Thioclava sp. GXIMD2076: one gene and its partner. The protein of the gene in region 1 binds, or shares a complex with, the protein of each later gene. Links are inferred from orthologs where the notes say so. Each region holds a gene or a part of one and is shown in the gene's direction. Other genes may lie near its edges. The genes, in order: dnaN and WDB91_RS08430.

Region 1 (6,257 bases):
GCCGGGCGAGATCAAGGAACTGGAAGAACGGATCAAATCGCGCCTGCAATGCGGGCTGGTGGTGGATCTCCATCCCACCGATTACGAGCTGCGCCTTGGCATCCTGCAGACCAAGACCGAAAATTACCGGATGCAATATCCGGGCCTGATGATTGCCGATGGCGTGCTGGAATTCCTCGCCCATCGTATCTCGACCAACGTGCGTGTGCTTGAGGGCGCGCTGACGCGTCTGTTCGCCTTCGCCTCGCTGGTCGGCCGCGAGATTACGCTCGATCTGGCACAGGAATGTCTGACCGATATCTTGCGCACCTCGGACCGCAAGGTCACCATCGAGGAGATCCAGCGCAAGGTTGCCGAGCATTACAATGTCCGTCTTGCGGATATGATCGGCCCCAAGCGCGTGCGCACCATCGCGCGTCCGCGTCAGGTGGCGATGTATCTGTCCAAACAGCTCACCACCCGCTCGCTTCCCGATATCGGGCGCCGCTTCGGTGGCCGCGATCACACCACCATCATGCATGGTATCCGCAAGATCGAGGAGTTGAAGGGCGATGACCGCCAGCTGGCCGAGGATATCGATCTGCTGCGCCGCCTTCTGGAAAACTGATTTCCGGGAAAACCAAGCGAAATCTGTGTGAAAGCGGGCTGGTCCCTTGACCTGCCCGCCTTTGCGTTAGATTGTCGCGAAAATTCTTGTGTCCGGTGTCTTAGATGGTAACGTCACGGTCCGGACAGCCGTGAGGGATTGAAATGAAGATCAGCATCGAACGCGCAGAGCTGTTGAAAGCCGTCGCGCAAGCACAATCGGTTGTCGAACGTCGCAACACGATCCCGATTCTGGCCAATGTGCTGATCGAGGCCGAAGGCAGCACGATCTCCTTCCGCGCCACCGATCTCGATATCGAAGTGGTCGACCGTGCGCCCGCGCAGGTCGAGAAGGCCGGTGCCACCACTGTCTCCGCCGTGATGCTGCACGAGATCGTGCGCAAGCTGCCCGACGGGGCGCTCGTCACACTGATGGATGATCCTGCCTCGGGCCGTCTGGTGATCGAGGCGGGCCGCTCGAGCTTTACGCTGGCGACCTTGCCGCGCGAGGATTTCCCCGTGATGGCCAGCTCGGATTACACCGCGAATTTCTCGGCCAAGGCGGGCGAGCTGAAACGTCTCTTCGAGAAATCGCGCTTTGCGATCTCGACCGAGGAGACCCGCTACTACCTGAACGGCGTCTATCTGCATGTGGCCACCGCCGAAGATGGCCAGATGCTGCGCGCCGTGGCGACCGATGGTCACCGTCTGGCCCGTATCGATGCCCCCCTGCCCCAAGGCGCCGAGGGCATGCCTGGCGTGATCGTGCCGCGCAAGACCGTGGGCGAGCTGCGCAAGCTTCTGGATGATGACGAAACGCTGATCGAGGTCTCGGTTTCGGAGACCAAGGTCCGGTTTGCCACCCCGCGTATCACCCTGACCTCCAAGGTTATCGACGGCACTTTCCCCGATTACACACGCGTGATCCCGATGGGCAATACGCGCCGTCTCGAAGTAGATGCAAACGAGTTCGCCAAGGCTGTGGACCGTGTGGCCACCGTCTCGTCTGAACGTTCGCGCGCCGTCAAGCTGACGCTGGACGCCGACAAGCTGGTGCTCTCGGTCAACGCACCCGATGCTGGTGCCGCCGAGGAGGAGCTGGTTGTGGCCTATGCCGACGAGCGTCTGGAAATCGGCTTCAACGCCAAATACCTGCTGGAAATCGCCAATCAGGTCGATCGCGAGAATGCGGTCTTCATGTTCAACACCTCGGGCGACCCGACCCTGATGCGCGAAGGTGGCGACACCTCGGCGGTCTATGTCGTCATGCCGATGCGTGTCTAAGATCAGCCTCTTACGGGAAGTAACGCGATGCTATCGGAACTGAGCCTCTATCAGTTCCGGTCGCATCGCCGTGCCGTTTTGGCGCCGGATACGCGCCCTGTTGCGATCTTCGGGGCCAATGGTGCGGGCAAGACCAATATCCTCGAGGCGATCTCGCTTTTATCGCCTGGTCGGGGGTTGCGCCGCGCGCAGGCCCCCGACCTGATGCGCCGTGCTGAAAATGTCGGCTGGAAGATCCGCGCCCGACTGTCCGGCCACGAGGTGCAGACCGAGGCCGCACCCGCCCAGCCCCGTCAGGTGCGGGTGGATGAAAAACTTGTGCCGCAGACCGCTTTGGGGCGGCTGGTGCGCATTCAGTGGCTGGTGCCCGCGATGGACCGGCTCTGGATCGAGGCCCCCGAAGGGCGGCGACGTTTTCTGGACCGGATCACTCTTTCCTTCTTCCCCGATCATGCCGAGGCCAGTCTGGCTTACGAAAAGGCCATGCGCGAGCGGAACAGACTTTTGAAGGACGGCGCGGGCGATCCGCATTGGTATCAGGTGCTGGAGGCGCGGATGAGCGAGGCCGCAACCGAGATCCGTGGCGCACGCGCTGCCGCTCTTACGCGGATCGCACAGGCGCAAACGGCGGCCCAGACCGCATTTCCGGCGGCCGATCTGTCGGTTACCGGCGATGACACCGCAGATCTCGCCCTGTTCTGGGCCGAGACGCGCCGTCGCGATATGGCCGCCGGACGCACACTGGAAGGGCCGCATCGGGCCGATCTGACGGCGATCTACAGTGCCAAGGCGATGCCCGCCGATCAGGTCTCGACCGGAGAGCAGAAGGCGCTTCTGCTGTCTTTGGTGCTGGCCAATGCGCGCGCGATCGAGGGGGCGCCCGCCATCGTCCTGCTCGACGAGGTCTCGGCCCATCTTGACCCGAACCGCCGCGCAGCCCTTTATGACGAGATCTGCGCCCTCGACGCACAGGTCTTCATGACGGGCACGGAACGCGCTTTGTTCGACGCGTTGGGCGCGCGCGGACATTATCTTCAGGTCTCGGAAGAGGCCGCGACCTCGGTTCTGGAGGAAGTCGAATGAGCTATCCCGTGCAGCGCATCACCCTGATCACGCTAGGTGTGACCGATCTCGCCGCCTCCTGCGCCTTCTACGCGCAGCTGGGCTGGGAGCCTGCGGCGCAGCAGGACGGCGTGGCTTTCTACCAGATGCACGGACAGGGTCTGGCGCTTTTCGGGCGCGATGATCTGGCCAAGGATCAAGGCCGTGCGGGCGCGACCCTTGGCACGGGCGCCATGACACTGGCGCAGAATTTCGACACCGAGCCAGAGGTGGACGCAGCCTTTGCCGCAGCCCTCGCGGCAGGTGCCACGCCGCTCAAACGTCCCGAAAAGGTCTTCTGGGGCGGATATTCCGGCTATTGGTCCGATCCCGACGGCCATGTCTGGGAGGTCGCAATGAATCCGTTCTTGCCGCTGGCCGCAGATGGCAGCCTGACGCTGCCCCCGACCGAGTAGCCCTGCCATGACGATTACGCTGCATCAGGCCCTGTTCTATTCGGGCGCGCTTCTCGTGATCTTCCTGACCCCCGGACCGGTCTGGCTCGCGATGCTCGCACGCACCGTCTCCGGCGGCTTTGCCGCAGCGTGGCCGCTGGCCGTGGGCGTGGCGCTTGGCGATGCGTTCTGGTCCGTGCTGGCTCTTGTCGGCATGAGCTGGGTTGTAGAGCATGTCGCGGGCTTCCTGACGGTCCTGCGCTGGGTGGCTGCGGCGATGTTCGCCTTTATGGGCGCGATGCTGATCCGCCATGCCAAGGCGGGGATCTCGCAAAACAGCAAACTGACCCGGCCCGGACGCTGGGCGGGGTTTGTTGTGGGGGTCGTGGCAATCCTCGGTAACCCCAAGGCGATCCTGTTCTATATGGGCGTCGTGCCGGGCTTCTTCGCGCTCGACACGATCACCCCGGCCGATATCGCGGTGATTGCCCTGCTCTCGGCGCTCTGCCCGATGATCGGAAACCTGATCCTTGCCGCCTTTGTCGGCCGCGTTCGCAGACTGATTTCCAGCCCCGCGGCCATGACCCGCATGAACCGCATCGCAGGCAGCCTCATGCTTGCCGTAGCGGTATTGATCGCCCTTATTTGACAGGCCGCCCGTATCGCCAAGAAAGCCCCGAATTCTGTGGCTAAGGCGTGACATGGCGGCCCAAAACCCCTATAAATCGGGGACGTAAAAAAGGACGAGCAGGCATGACCGAAGAACACGTCAAGAAATCCGAATATGGTGCCGATTCCATCAAGGTTTTGAAGGGGTTGGAAGCTGTACGGAAACGCCCCGGCATGTATATCGGGGATACGGATGACGGGTCGGGCCTGCATCACATGGTCTATGAGGTCGTCGATAACGGCATCGACGAGGCGCTGGCCAATTATGCCGACTATGTCCATGTAAAAATTCACGCCGATAGCTCGGTATCGGTGCGCGATAACGGGCGCGGAATTCCGGTCGATATGCATGCCGAGGAAGGCGTCTCGGCGGCAGAGGTCATCATGACCCAGCTGCATGCGGGCGGGAAGTTCAACAATACCGATACCGATGGCAATGCCTACAAGGTCTCGGGCGGTCTGCACGGTGTGGGCGTTTCAGTGGTGAACGCGCTCTCGGACTGGCTCGAGCTGACCGTCTGGCGCAACGACAAGATCTACAAAGCCCGCTTCGAGAAGGGCGAATGCGTCGAGCATGTGCATGTCGTGGGCGACGAGGTCGGTGGACGTGGCACCGAGGTCCGCTTCCTTGCGTCCAACAAGGAAACCGACCCCGAGGGCACCTTCTCGAATCTCAACTACAGTTTCGAGACGCTGGAAAAGCGCCTGCGCGAGCTGGCCTTCCTGAACTCGGGCGTGCGTATCATCATCGAGGATGAACGCCCCGCGGAGCCGCTGAAGACCGAGCTGCATTACGATGGTGGCGTGCGCGAATTCGTCAAATATCTCGACCGTTCCAAGACGCCCGTGATGGAGAGCCCCGTCTATATGCTGGGCGAGGTCAACGGGATCGGCGTCGAGGTGGCACTGTGGTGGAATGACAGCTATCACGAGACCGTGCTGCCCTTCACCAACAACATCCCCCAGCGCGATGGCGGCACCCATATGGCGGGCTTCCGTGGCGCGCTGACCCGCACGATCAACAATTACGCGCAATCCTCGGGGATCGCGAAGAAAGAAAAGGTCAACTTTACCGGCGACGATGCCCGCGAAGGCCTGACCTGCGTGCTGTCGGTCAAAGTGCCGGACCCGAAATTCTCCAGCCAGACCAAAGACAAGCTGGTCTCCTCCGAGGTGCGCCCCGCGGTGGAAAACCTCGTGAACGAGAAGCTTGGCGAATGGTTCGAGGAGCATCCCGCCGAAGCCCGTCAGATCGTCGGCAAGATTGTCGAGGCGGCGCTGGCCCGCGAGGCCGCGCGCAAGGCCCGCGAGCTGACCCGTCGGAAAACGGCGATGGATGTGGCCTCGCTTCCGGGCAAGCTGGCGGATTGTCAGGAAAAGGATCCGGCCTTCTCCGAAGTCTTCCTCGTCGAGGGGGATTCGGCAGGTGGCTCGGCCAAACAGGGGCGCGCACGACAAAATCAGGCCGTCCTGCCGCTGCGCGGCAAGATCCTCAATGTCGAGCGCGCGCGGTTCGACCGGATGCTGTCCTCCGACCAGATCGGCACGCTGATCACCGCGCTCGGCACCGGTATCGGTCGCGACGAGTTCAATATCGACAAGCTACGCTACCACAAGATCATCATCATGACCGATGCGGACGTGGACGGCGCCCATATCCGCACCCTTCTGCTGACATTCTTCTTCCGCCAGATGCCGGAGCTGATCGAACGTGGCTATCTCTATATCGCGCAGCCGCCGCTCTATAAGGTCTCGCGCGGCAAGTCCGAGGTTTACCTCAAGGACCAGAATGCCCTGGAAGATTACCTGATCGCCCAAGGGGTTGAGGGCGCTGTCCTGAAACTCGGCACGGGCGAGGAGATCGTCGGCAACGACCTGCAGCGCGTGGTCGAGGAGGCCCGCGTCATCAAGCGGATCCTAGGTACCTTCCCGACCCATTATCCGCGCCATATTCTGGAGCAGGCCGCCATCGCGGGCGCGATGGTTCCGGGCGTTCTGGACAATGATGCGCAAGGCACCGCCGATGCCGTGGCCGCCCGCCTGGATCTTGTCGCACTCGAATACGAGCGTGGCTGGCAGGGTCGCCAGACGCAGGATCACGGCCTGCGCCTGACCCGTATCCTGCGCGGGGTCGAGGAAGTACGGACGCTGGATGGTCAGGTCATGCGCGCGGGCGAAAGCCGCCGTCTGGGCACGCATACCAAGGCACTACAGGATATCTAC
Region 2 (8,641 bases), 1.0 Mb from region 1 along the record:
CAGAGTTCGCAGGCGATCTCGCGCATCACCTCGGTGATCGAGGATATCGCTTTCCAGACCAATCTTCTAGCGCTCAATGCCGGTGTGGAGGCCGCGCGGGCGGGCGAGACAGGACGCGGATTTGCCGTGGTGGCCTCGGAAGTGCGGGCATTGGCGCAGCGCTCCTCGGATGCGGCACAGGAAATCGCCGATCTGATCTCGACCTCCGAGCGCCATGTGAATTCCGGTGTGTCACTGGTCAACCAGTCGGGGCAGTCGCTGCAGGAAATCCAGGATGTCGTGATCTCCCTCGATCAGGTGGTGCGCGACATCGCAAACTCTGCCGTCGAGCAATCGACCGGCCTGCACGAGATCCAGACGGCGGTGAACCAGCTCGATCAGGTGACCCAGCAGAACGCGGCCATGTTCGAGGAAGCTTCGGCCACCACGGCCGCGCTGCAGACGCTGGCCGAGACGCTCGCAAGCGAGAGCGCCAAATTCACGCTCGAGGCAGAGCACGCCGCCTGCGCGATGCCGCAGCGTCTGGCGGGCTGACCCCCGCCTCCGTCGCCCGAATACAGACAAGGGAAAATGCCCGAAAACGGGGGCGCGGACCATAGCGGGTCCGCGCCCTCACGTTTTTCTGAGGCATCGCCAGCAATCTGCCGCCAATCGCATGTGCCGAGGTGCTTTCCTTGAACGGAATTGACCGTTACACTCACGTCAAACGATCCGTCCGAAAGAGACGGGCAACCGAGGCATAATAATCACGACCCCGCAGGGCGTGCATGTTCGGGCAGACGGGATCTCCTTGTCTTGCCTTGCGAATGGGAAGGGCAGAATGCACAGACGACTATCTCCGGTGATCATCATGTTCGGCGCGGGTCTCTCGCTTGCGGCCTGCCAGACCACGGGTCTGCCCTTCGGCAAGAAGGACCCCGATGAGGGCGCGGTCACCGAGCAGACCTCGGCCCGTCTGGTCGAGCGCGATGTCGAAGCGCCCCAGGTCTTTTCCGTTACCGAAGACGGCCTCTGGGATGGCCGCCCCTCGCTGGGCGGTGTCTGGGTCGCGCATCCGAGCGTGAAAGATCCCGAGCGGGTCATCATCCGTAACACCGCCAACGGAAAATTCGTGATCGGCGCGCTCTTCCGCCGCGAACGCGAGAATCCGGGCCCCAAGCTTCAGGTCTCCTCGGATGCGGCCGATGCGCTGGGAATGCTGGCAGGCGCCCCTGCCAAACTCTCGGTCGTGGCCCTGCGCCGTCAGGAAGCGGCACCCGAGGGCGCCGAACCTGCCCCCGAGGCAGAGGTCGTGGCCGCCTCCGACGCGATGGCGCCCGAGAAGATCGCCACCGGTGCCCTGCCTGCCGCGGCGCCCGCAGCAAAGGCACCCGCGCAGGCATCTGCGGCCGCAACAGCGGAGCCCAAGAAACCCGCAGCGAAACCCGCTCCCAAGGCTCCGGCCCCTGCCCTGCAGCCCTCTGCGGCCAAACCCACCGGCCTGTTGGTCCAGATCGGGATCTTCTCGGTAAAAGCCAATGCCGAGCAGGTCACCCAGACCCTGTCCAAATCCGGTGTGGTTGCGCAGACCATCGAGGAAAACTGGCAAGACAAGAAATTCTGGCGAGTGGTGGCGGGCCCTGCTGCCTCGCAATCCGACCGCAACACGTTGCTGACGAAAATCAAGGGGCTGGGCTTCAAAGACGCCTTTGCCGTCTCGAAATAAGGAAGAAAGATGAAACGTCTCGCCCACCGGATCGCGGCCCTGTGCCTGACCATCGCTGCGGCTGTGCCGTTTGCGGCCCACAAGGCCCATGCGTTTGACACCTCAGCCTCGGCGGCTTGGGTCTATGATGTCACCACCAAGACGGTGCTGATGTCGAAAAATGCGGATATCCCTCTGCCGCCCGCCTCCATGTCGAAGCTGATGACGCTGGATCTGCTGTTCGAGGCGCTGCGCGACGGGCGGGTGACGATGGATACCACCTTCAGCGTCTCGGCCCATGCGCAATCGATGGGCGGCTCGACGATGTTCCTCAACACGATGGACCGCCCGACCGTGGGCGAGCTGATCCACGGGATTATCATCAACTCGGGCAATGATGCCTGCGTGGTGGTGGCCGAGGGGCTCGCCGGATCCGAACGCGCCTTTGCCGAGCAGATGACCGAGCGTGCCCATCAGCTGGGTATGAAGAACTCGATGTTTGCCAATGCCTCGGGCTGGCCCGATCCGGGACAGCGCATGTCCACCCATGATCTGGGCATTCTGGCGACGCGCATCATCACCGAATTCCCCGAATATTATAAGTTCTTCGGCATGACGAACTTCAACTACAAGGACCGCGCTCCGGCCAATGCCGAGAACCGCAACCCGCTTCTGGATATCAAGGCCGCCGACTGGACGGCGGATGGCATGAAGACTGGCCATACGCAGGAAGCGGGCTACGGGCTGGTGGGCTCGGCCCATATGGGCGACCGCCGGATCGTCTTCGTGCTGGCGGGCATGGATTCCGAAGCCGCCCGCCGTCAGGAGGCGGAGGCGGTTGCCAACTGGGCCTTTCGCCAGTTCGTTATGAAAAAGGTCGTCACCAGCGGCACGCAGATTGCATCGGCCCCCGTCTGGCTGGGCTCGAAATCGCAGGTGTCCATGGTGCCCGCCGAGGATCTCGATCTGCTGGTCCCCGCCACCTCGCAAGACACTATTACCGCCGTGGCCAATTATACCGGTCCGCTCGATGCACCGATTGCCAAGGGCGACAAGCTGGGTGATCTGGTCATCACCATCCCCGGCATCGACAAGCCCAAGACCGTCGATCTGGTCGCGGGCGAAGATATTGCCGAGGGGGGTTTCATGATCCGCGTAAAAACGGCATTGTCGCGGCTGACCGCAAAGGCCCTAGAGGCCGCAAACAGCTAAGGGATTCTGATGTTCATCAGTTTCGAGGGTATCGACGGGTCGGGCAAATCGACCCAGGCCCGACTTCTGGCAGAGGCTCTTCGCAAGGAGGGCCTCGATGTCGTTCTGACGCGCGAGCCGGGCGGCTCGACGGGGGCAGAAGAGATCCGCGCCCTCGTGCTGCAGGGCGAGCCTGACCGCTGGTCGGCCCATACCGAATTGCTGTTATTCACCGCAGCGCGTCGCGACCACATGGAGCGTGTGATCACCCCCGCCCTCGAGGCCGGAAAAGTGGTGATCTGCGACCGTTTCGCCGATAGCACCCGCATGTATCAGGGCCTCTCGCGCGGTGATATCCGTGGCCTTGTGGACCGGCTGCATGACATGATGATCGGGCGCGAACCCGACCTGACCTTCCTCATCGATATCGACCCCGCCGTCGGACTGGCGCGCGCCAAGGGACGGCAGGGCATCGAGGAACGCTTCGAGGATTTCGGGCTCGATCTGCAAAAGAAAATGCGCGCGGGGTTCATCGACCTCTCGCATGACTATCCCGACCGGTTCCGCACGATCAATGGCGGGCGCGACCCCGAACTGGTGGCCGCCGACGTGCTACGTTACACCCGCGAGATGGCCGCCGAGCTGCAGAAAGGCGCCTGATGGCTCCGCGTTCCGCCAAGACCGAACCGGGCCTGCCCGATCCCTCCTGCATCGACGGGGCGCCCCATCCACGTGTGGCCGAGAGCGTGTTCGGGCAAACCCGCGCCGAGGCCGAGTTTCTGGAAGCCTTCCGCGCAGGGCGTCTGCATCACGGCTGGCTGCTGACCGGCCCCCGCGGCATCGGCAAGGCGTCTTTCGCATGGCGGATCGCCAAATTCCTGATGTCGCAGCCCGCGCCCGGCGGCATGTTCGCCCCCGAGCCGCCGCAAACGCTGGACACCGATCCCGACCATCCCGTGGTGCGGCGGATCATGGCGGGCTCGGAACCCGGTGTATTCGAGCTGAAGCGTGGCCCCAATGCCACCGGCTCGGCGCTCAGCCAGGATATCCGCGTGGACCGTGTGCGCGAGATGCGCAGTTTCCTGCATCTGTCGGCCAGCGATGGCGGACCGCGCGTGGTGATCGTCGATTGCGCCGACGAGATGAACACGCAGGCCGCCAATGCGCTCCTGAAGCTTCTGGAAGAGCCGCCCGAGCGGGTGACCTTCCTCATGGTCTCCCACCAGCCTGCGGGGCTTTTGCCCACTATCCGCTCGCGCTGCCGCGAGCTACGGCTCCATGCGCTCGAGCCCGAGGCCATGGCGCAGGCGCTGGGTCAGGCAGAGGCGATGGATCCCGATGTGGATATGATGGCACTGTCGGCGCTATCGGCAGGCTCCGTGGGTGAGGCGATCCGGTTGATAAACCTGGGCGGCCTCGAGACCTATGCCCAGATCGTGGATCTCATGGCCACCCTGCCCCGCCTCGACCGGCCCAAGGCGCTGGCACTGGCCGAGAGCTTTGCGGGCAAACAGAATGCCGAGCGGTTCGAGCTGGCGCTGGGGCTTGTGGATCTGTTCATGGCACGGCTGGCCCGCGCCGGTGTTATGGGGCCCCCTCATCCCGAAGGGGCGGCGGGCGAGGCCAAGCTGATGGCGCGACTATCGCCCGATCCGCTGGCAGCGATGAAATGGGCAGCACTGCACCAAGAACTTGGCACCCGTGCACGCCATGGGCGGGCGGTGAACCTTGACCCTGCCGCGCTGGTGGTCGATATGGTTCTTAAATTGACAGCGGCGGCCGCCTAAGCCGTCCGGAAAGAGAGGCAAAGTGGCCCGCGAGACCGATATTCCGCAAATTACCGACAGCCACTGCCATCTGGATTTCGACAGTTTCGACGAGGATCGCGATCAGGTCATTGCCCGCGCGATCGAGGCAGGCGTCAGCCGGATGGTCACCATCTGCACAAGGCTGAAAAACGAACCCCAAGTCCGCGCGATTGCCGAGACCTATGATCAGGTGTTCTACGCCGCAGGCACCCATCCGATGAGCGCGGCCGAAGAGCCGATGGCCTCGGTCGAGGAGCTGGTGGCACTGGCCCGGCACCCGAAATTCGTCGGGCTTGGCGAGAGCGGGCTCGATTACCATTATTCGGCCGATAGCGCCGAGGTGCAGAAGACTAGCCTGCGGATCCATATCGAGGCCGCGCAGGAGACCCAGCTGCCGCTCATCATCCATGCCCGCAATGCCGATGAGGATATGGCGAAGATCCTTGGCGAGGGCATGGCGCGGAAAACCTATCCTTGCGTGCTGCATTGTTTCTCCTCGGGGCCGGATCTGGCCAAGGCCGCGCTGGAGATGGGGATCTATCTGTCGATGTCGGGGATCGCGACCTTCCCCAAATCGCAAGAGATCCGCGATATTTTCGCCTCGGCCCCCGTGGACCGCATTCTGGTGGAAACCGACAGCCCCTATCTTGCGCCCAAGCCCCATCGCGGCAAGCGCAACGAACCCGCCTATACCGCCCATACCGCGCGTGTGGGCGCCGAGATCTTCGGCATGGATTATGCCGATTTCGCGGCCCAGACACAGACAAACTTCGACACGCTCTTTGCCAAGGCCGCGGCTTGGGGGCAGAAATGACCCTGCGCTTCACCATCCTTGGCTGTGGATCTTCAGGCGGCGTGCCGCGGCTGGGCGGACATTGGGGCGAGTGCGACCCCGCAAACCCCAAGAACACCCGTCGCCGCTGTTCCATGCTGGTCGAGCGCGTGGGCGAAAACGGCACGACCCGTGTGCTGATCGATACCGGCCCCGATATGCGCGCGCAGCTTCTGGATGCGGGCGTGGGCGAACTGGATGCGGTGATCTATACCCATTCGCATGCCGATCATATCCACGGGCTCGATGACCTGCGCCAGATCGTGTTCAATATGGGCCAGCGCCTGCCGGTCTGGGCCGATGCCGAGACCGCGGGGCGGCTGGTGAAGGCATTCGATTATGCTTTTGTCCAGCCCGAGGACAGCAATTACAAACCGATCTGCGAGCTGAACGAGATCACCGGCCCCTTCATTATCGAGGGTGCGGGCGGGCAGATTCCGCTGACGCCCTTCGAGGTAGATCACGGCAATATCAAGGCCTTAGGCTTCCGCATTGGCGGGCCGCAAGGTGGGCTTGCCTATCTCCCCGATGTCTCGGAGATTCCGCCTGTGGCATGGCCCTTCCTGCAGGATCTCGATATCTGGGTGCTGGACGGGCTGCGCCGCAAACCGCATCCGACCCATGCGCATCTGGCGCTGGCGCTTGAATGGATGGAACGTGCAGGCAACCGTCACGGGGTGATCACCAATATGCATATCGACCTCGATTACGACGCGGTCATGCAAGAGACCCCCGATCATGTCGTGCCTGCCTATGACGGCATGGTTCTGGAGATCCCTAGCTGATGAGCGCATTGATCGATGTCATCCTGCCGGTCTTCCTGATTGTGGGCCTTGGCTATCTGGCCGCCTGGAAAAAGCTGTTCTCGGACAGCGCCGTCGACGGGCTGATGCGGTTCGCGCAGAATTTCGCGGTGCCGGTGCTTCTGGCGCGGTCCATCGCCAAGCTGGATCTGGGCGCAAGCTTCGACTGGCGGCTGATGGTCAGTTTCTATGTGGGCGCGCTTCTCTCCTTCGGGCTGGGTATCCTCGGTTCGCGGATGATGGGACGCCGTCCCGACGAAGCGATTGCCATCGGCTTCTGCTGCCTGTTTTCCAACTCGCTGCTGCTCGGCATCCCGATCACCGAACGCGCCTATGGCGCCGATGCGCTGGCGGGCAATTTCGCGATCATCTCGATCCATTCCCCCTTCCTCTATACGGTGGGCATCCTGGCGATGGAGGCCACGCGCTCGGCGGGCACCGGCACCAGCCTTGCCCGGGTGGGGATCAATGCCCTCAAAGGTGTGATCCGCACGCCTCTGGTCATCGGCATCCTGTGCGGCCTGCTGATCAAGCTCGGCCAGTATGTCACCGGTCATGCACTACCGCATCCGATCTGGGAAGCCATGAATATGATGGCGGGCGCGGCTATTCCGGCGGCACTGTTCGGGCTGGGCGGCGTTCTGGTGCGCTACAAGCCCGAAGGAGACAGCCGCGCCATCGCGATGGTCTGCATCCTGTCGCTGATCGTGCATCCCGGCATCGCCTATCTGCTGGCGCGTTTCGGCTTCGGCCTGAATGTGGACCAGCTACGCTCGGTCGCGATGACGGCGGCCATGGCGCCGGGGGTCAATGCCTATCTCTTCGCCAATATCTATGGCGTGGGCAAACGGGTCTCGGCCTCGGCGGTGCTGGTGGGCACGGCACTCTCGACGCTGACCATCTGGTCATGGATCTCCTTCCTGCCATGATCTGCGGGCCCGTCGGCCAGACAGTCAGGCGGGCCGGCCACTGGACCCGTCGGGCACCGTGACGATGATCACGCCCTTCTCGGTCGCCACCACGGTATGCTCGTATTGCACGGTGGGGGCCGAGGGCTCGGCATAGAGCGTCCAGCCATCCTCGCCCGCATCGGCCCATTCTCCCCCCATCGACAGGAAGGGCTCGACCGTCAGCACCAGCCCTTTCTCGATAATCCGCTTCTCGCGTTTTTCGGTCCAGGTCGGGATTTCCTCGGGATATTCATGCAGCGAGGCGCCGACCCCGTGGCTTGCCAGATTGCGGATCAGCGTATAGCCGCGCGGTTTGGCAAAGCGCTCGATCGCCATGCCGATCCCGCCCAAAGGCTTACCGGCGGCCACCTCCCTCACCCCGATCTGCATCGCCTTCTTCCCGTCGCGGCAGAGCTGCTCGAGCATGGGGCGCATCTGCCCCACGCCAAAACTCGCGCCGTTATCGGCAAAGAATCCGTCTTTCGAGGCCGAGACATCGATATTGAGCAGATCGCCTTCGCGGATGATCCGATTACCCGGAATACCATGGGCCACTTCCTCGTTGACCGAAATACAGGTGGCACCCGGAAACTGGTAGACCGTCTCGGGGGCGGATTGCGCCCCCGCCGCCTCCAGCATCGCGCGCCCGATCTCGTCAAGCTCCAGCGTGGTCATCCCCGGCTCGACGGCGCGTGCCATGCCCTGCAGCACATTGGCACAGATCCGGCCGATCTCTTTCAGCCCCTGCAGATCGGACTCGCTGGTAACAATCATCTCGGGCTCCGTTTTGTCGCGCCCTGCCTTAACAAAAGAGACCGCCGCAAACAATGCGACGGCCCTTGATTGTGCAAGACGGGTTTGCCGCGCTCAGCGCGGGGTGACGCCCCGCAGCCGCTCGTTGCGGCGGCGCAGAAGCTCGACCGCCGTCAGAAGCGCGATGGAGAAGACCACGAGGATCGTGGCCACCGCCAGAATGGTGGGCGAGATCTGCTCGCGCAGCCCGATGAACATCTGCCATGGCAGCGTCTTCTGCGAGGCCGAGCCCACGAAAAGCACCACAACCACCTCGTCGAAGGAGGTGATGAAGGCAAAGAGCGCCCCCGAGATCACACCCGGCAGGATGAGCGGCATCTGCACCTTGAAGAAGGTCCGCACCGGACCTGCTCCCATATTTGCCGCCGCGCGGGTCAGCGAGCGGTCGAAGCCCACCAGCGTTGCCGTAACGGTGATGATGACGAAGGGAATGCCGAGGGCCGCATGTGCCAGAACCACCCCGATATAGGTGCCCTGAAGCCCGACACGCGAATAGAAGAAATACATCCCCGCCGCCGAGATGATCAGCGGCACGATCATCGGCGAGATCAGGATCGCCA

The links.
Region 2: the proteins of dnaN (region 1) and WDB91_RS08430 are in contact, whole or in part, in a cryo-EM structure (PDB 8GIZ), measured with the Escherichia coli proteins. The link is inferred for Thioclava sp. GXIMD2076 from one-to-one orthologs.

Annotation. Positions count from the first base shown.
Region 1 is NZ_CP149932.1:674,551-680,807, forward strand. Bases 1-2,809 are described here. They hold dnaN (DNA polymerase III subunit beta), read left to right. Parts: upstream 1-750; coding sequence 751-1,869; downstream 1,870-2,809. Other genes in these bases: dnaA (chromosomal replication initiator protein DnaA), read left to right, coding at 1-607; recF (DNA replication/repair protein RecF), read left to right, coding at 1,897-2,809. Also shown: more of recF, read left to right, coding at 2,810-2,952; WDB91_RS03335 (VOC family protein), read left to right, coding at 2,949-3,386; WDB91_RS03340 (LysE family translocator), read left to right, coding at 3,394-4,014; gyrB (DNA topoisomerase (ATP-hydrolyzing) subunit B), read left to right, coding at 4,119-6,257. UniProt on the Escherichia coli protein: Confers DNA tethering and processivity to DNA polymerases and other proteins. Acts as a clamp, forming a ring around DNA (a reaction catalyzed by the clamp-loading complex) which diffuses in an ATP-independent manner freely and bidirectionally along dsDNA.
Region 2 is NZ_CP149932.1:1,694,418-1,703,058, reverse strand. What follows is about bases 2,665-5,598. They hold WDB91_RS08430 (DNA polymerase III subunit delta'), read left to right. Parts: upstream 2,665-3,534; coding sequence 3,535-4,662; downstream 4,663-5,598. Other genes in these bases: WDB91_RS08420 (MBL fold metallo-hydrolase), read left to right, coding at 5,494-5,598; WDB91_RS08425 (TatD family hydrolase), read left to right, coding at 4,685-5,497; tmk (dTMP kinase), read left to right, coding at 2,906-3,535; WDB91_RS08440 (D-alanyl-D-alanine carboxypeptidase family protein), read left to right, coding at 2,665-2,896. In the rest of the region: WDB91_RS08450 (PAS domain-containing methyl-accepting chemotaxis protein), read left to right, coding at 1-534; WDB91_RS08445 (SPOR domain-containing protein), read left to right, coding at 821-1,705; more of WDB91_RS08440, read left to right, coding at 1,715-2,664; more of WDB91_RS08420, read left to right, coding at 5,599-6,300; WDB91_RS08415 (AEC family transporter), read left to right, coding at 6,300-7,247; map (type I methionyl aminopeptidase), read right to left, coding at 7,272-8,042. UniProt on the Escherichia coli protein: Part of the beta sliding clamp loading complex, which hydrolyzes ATP to load the beta clamp onto primed DNA to form the DNA replication pre-initiation complex.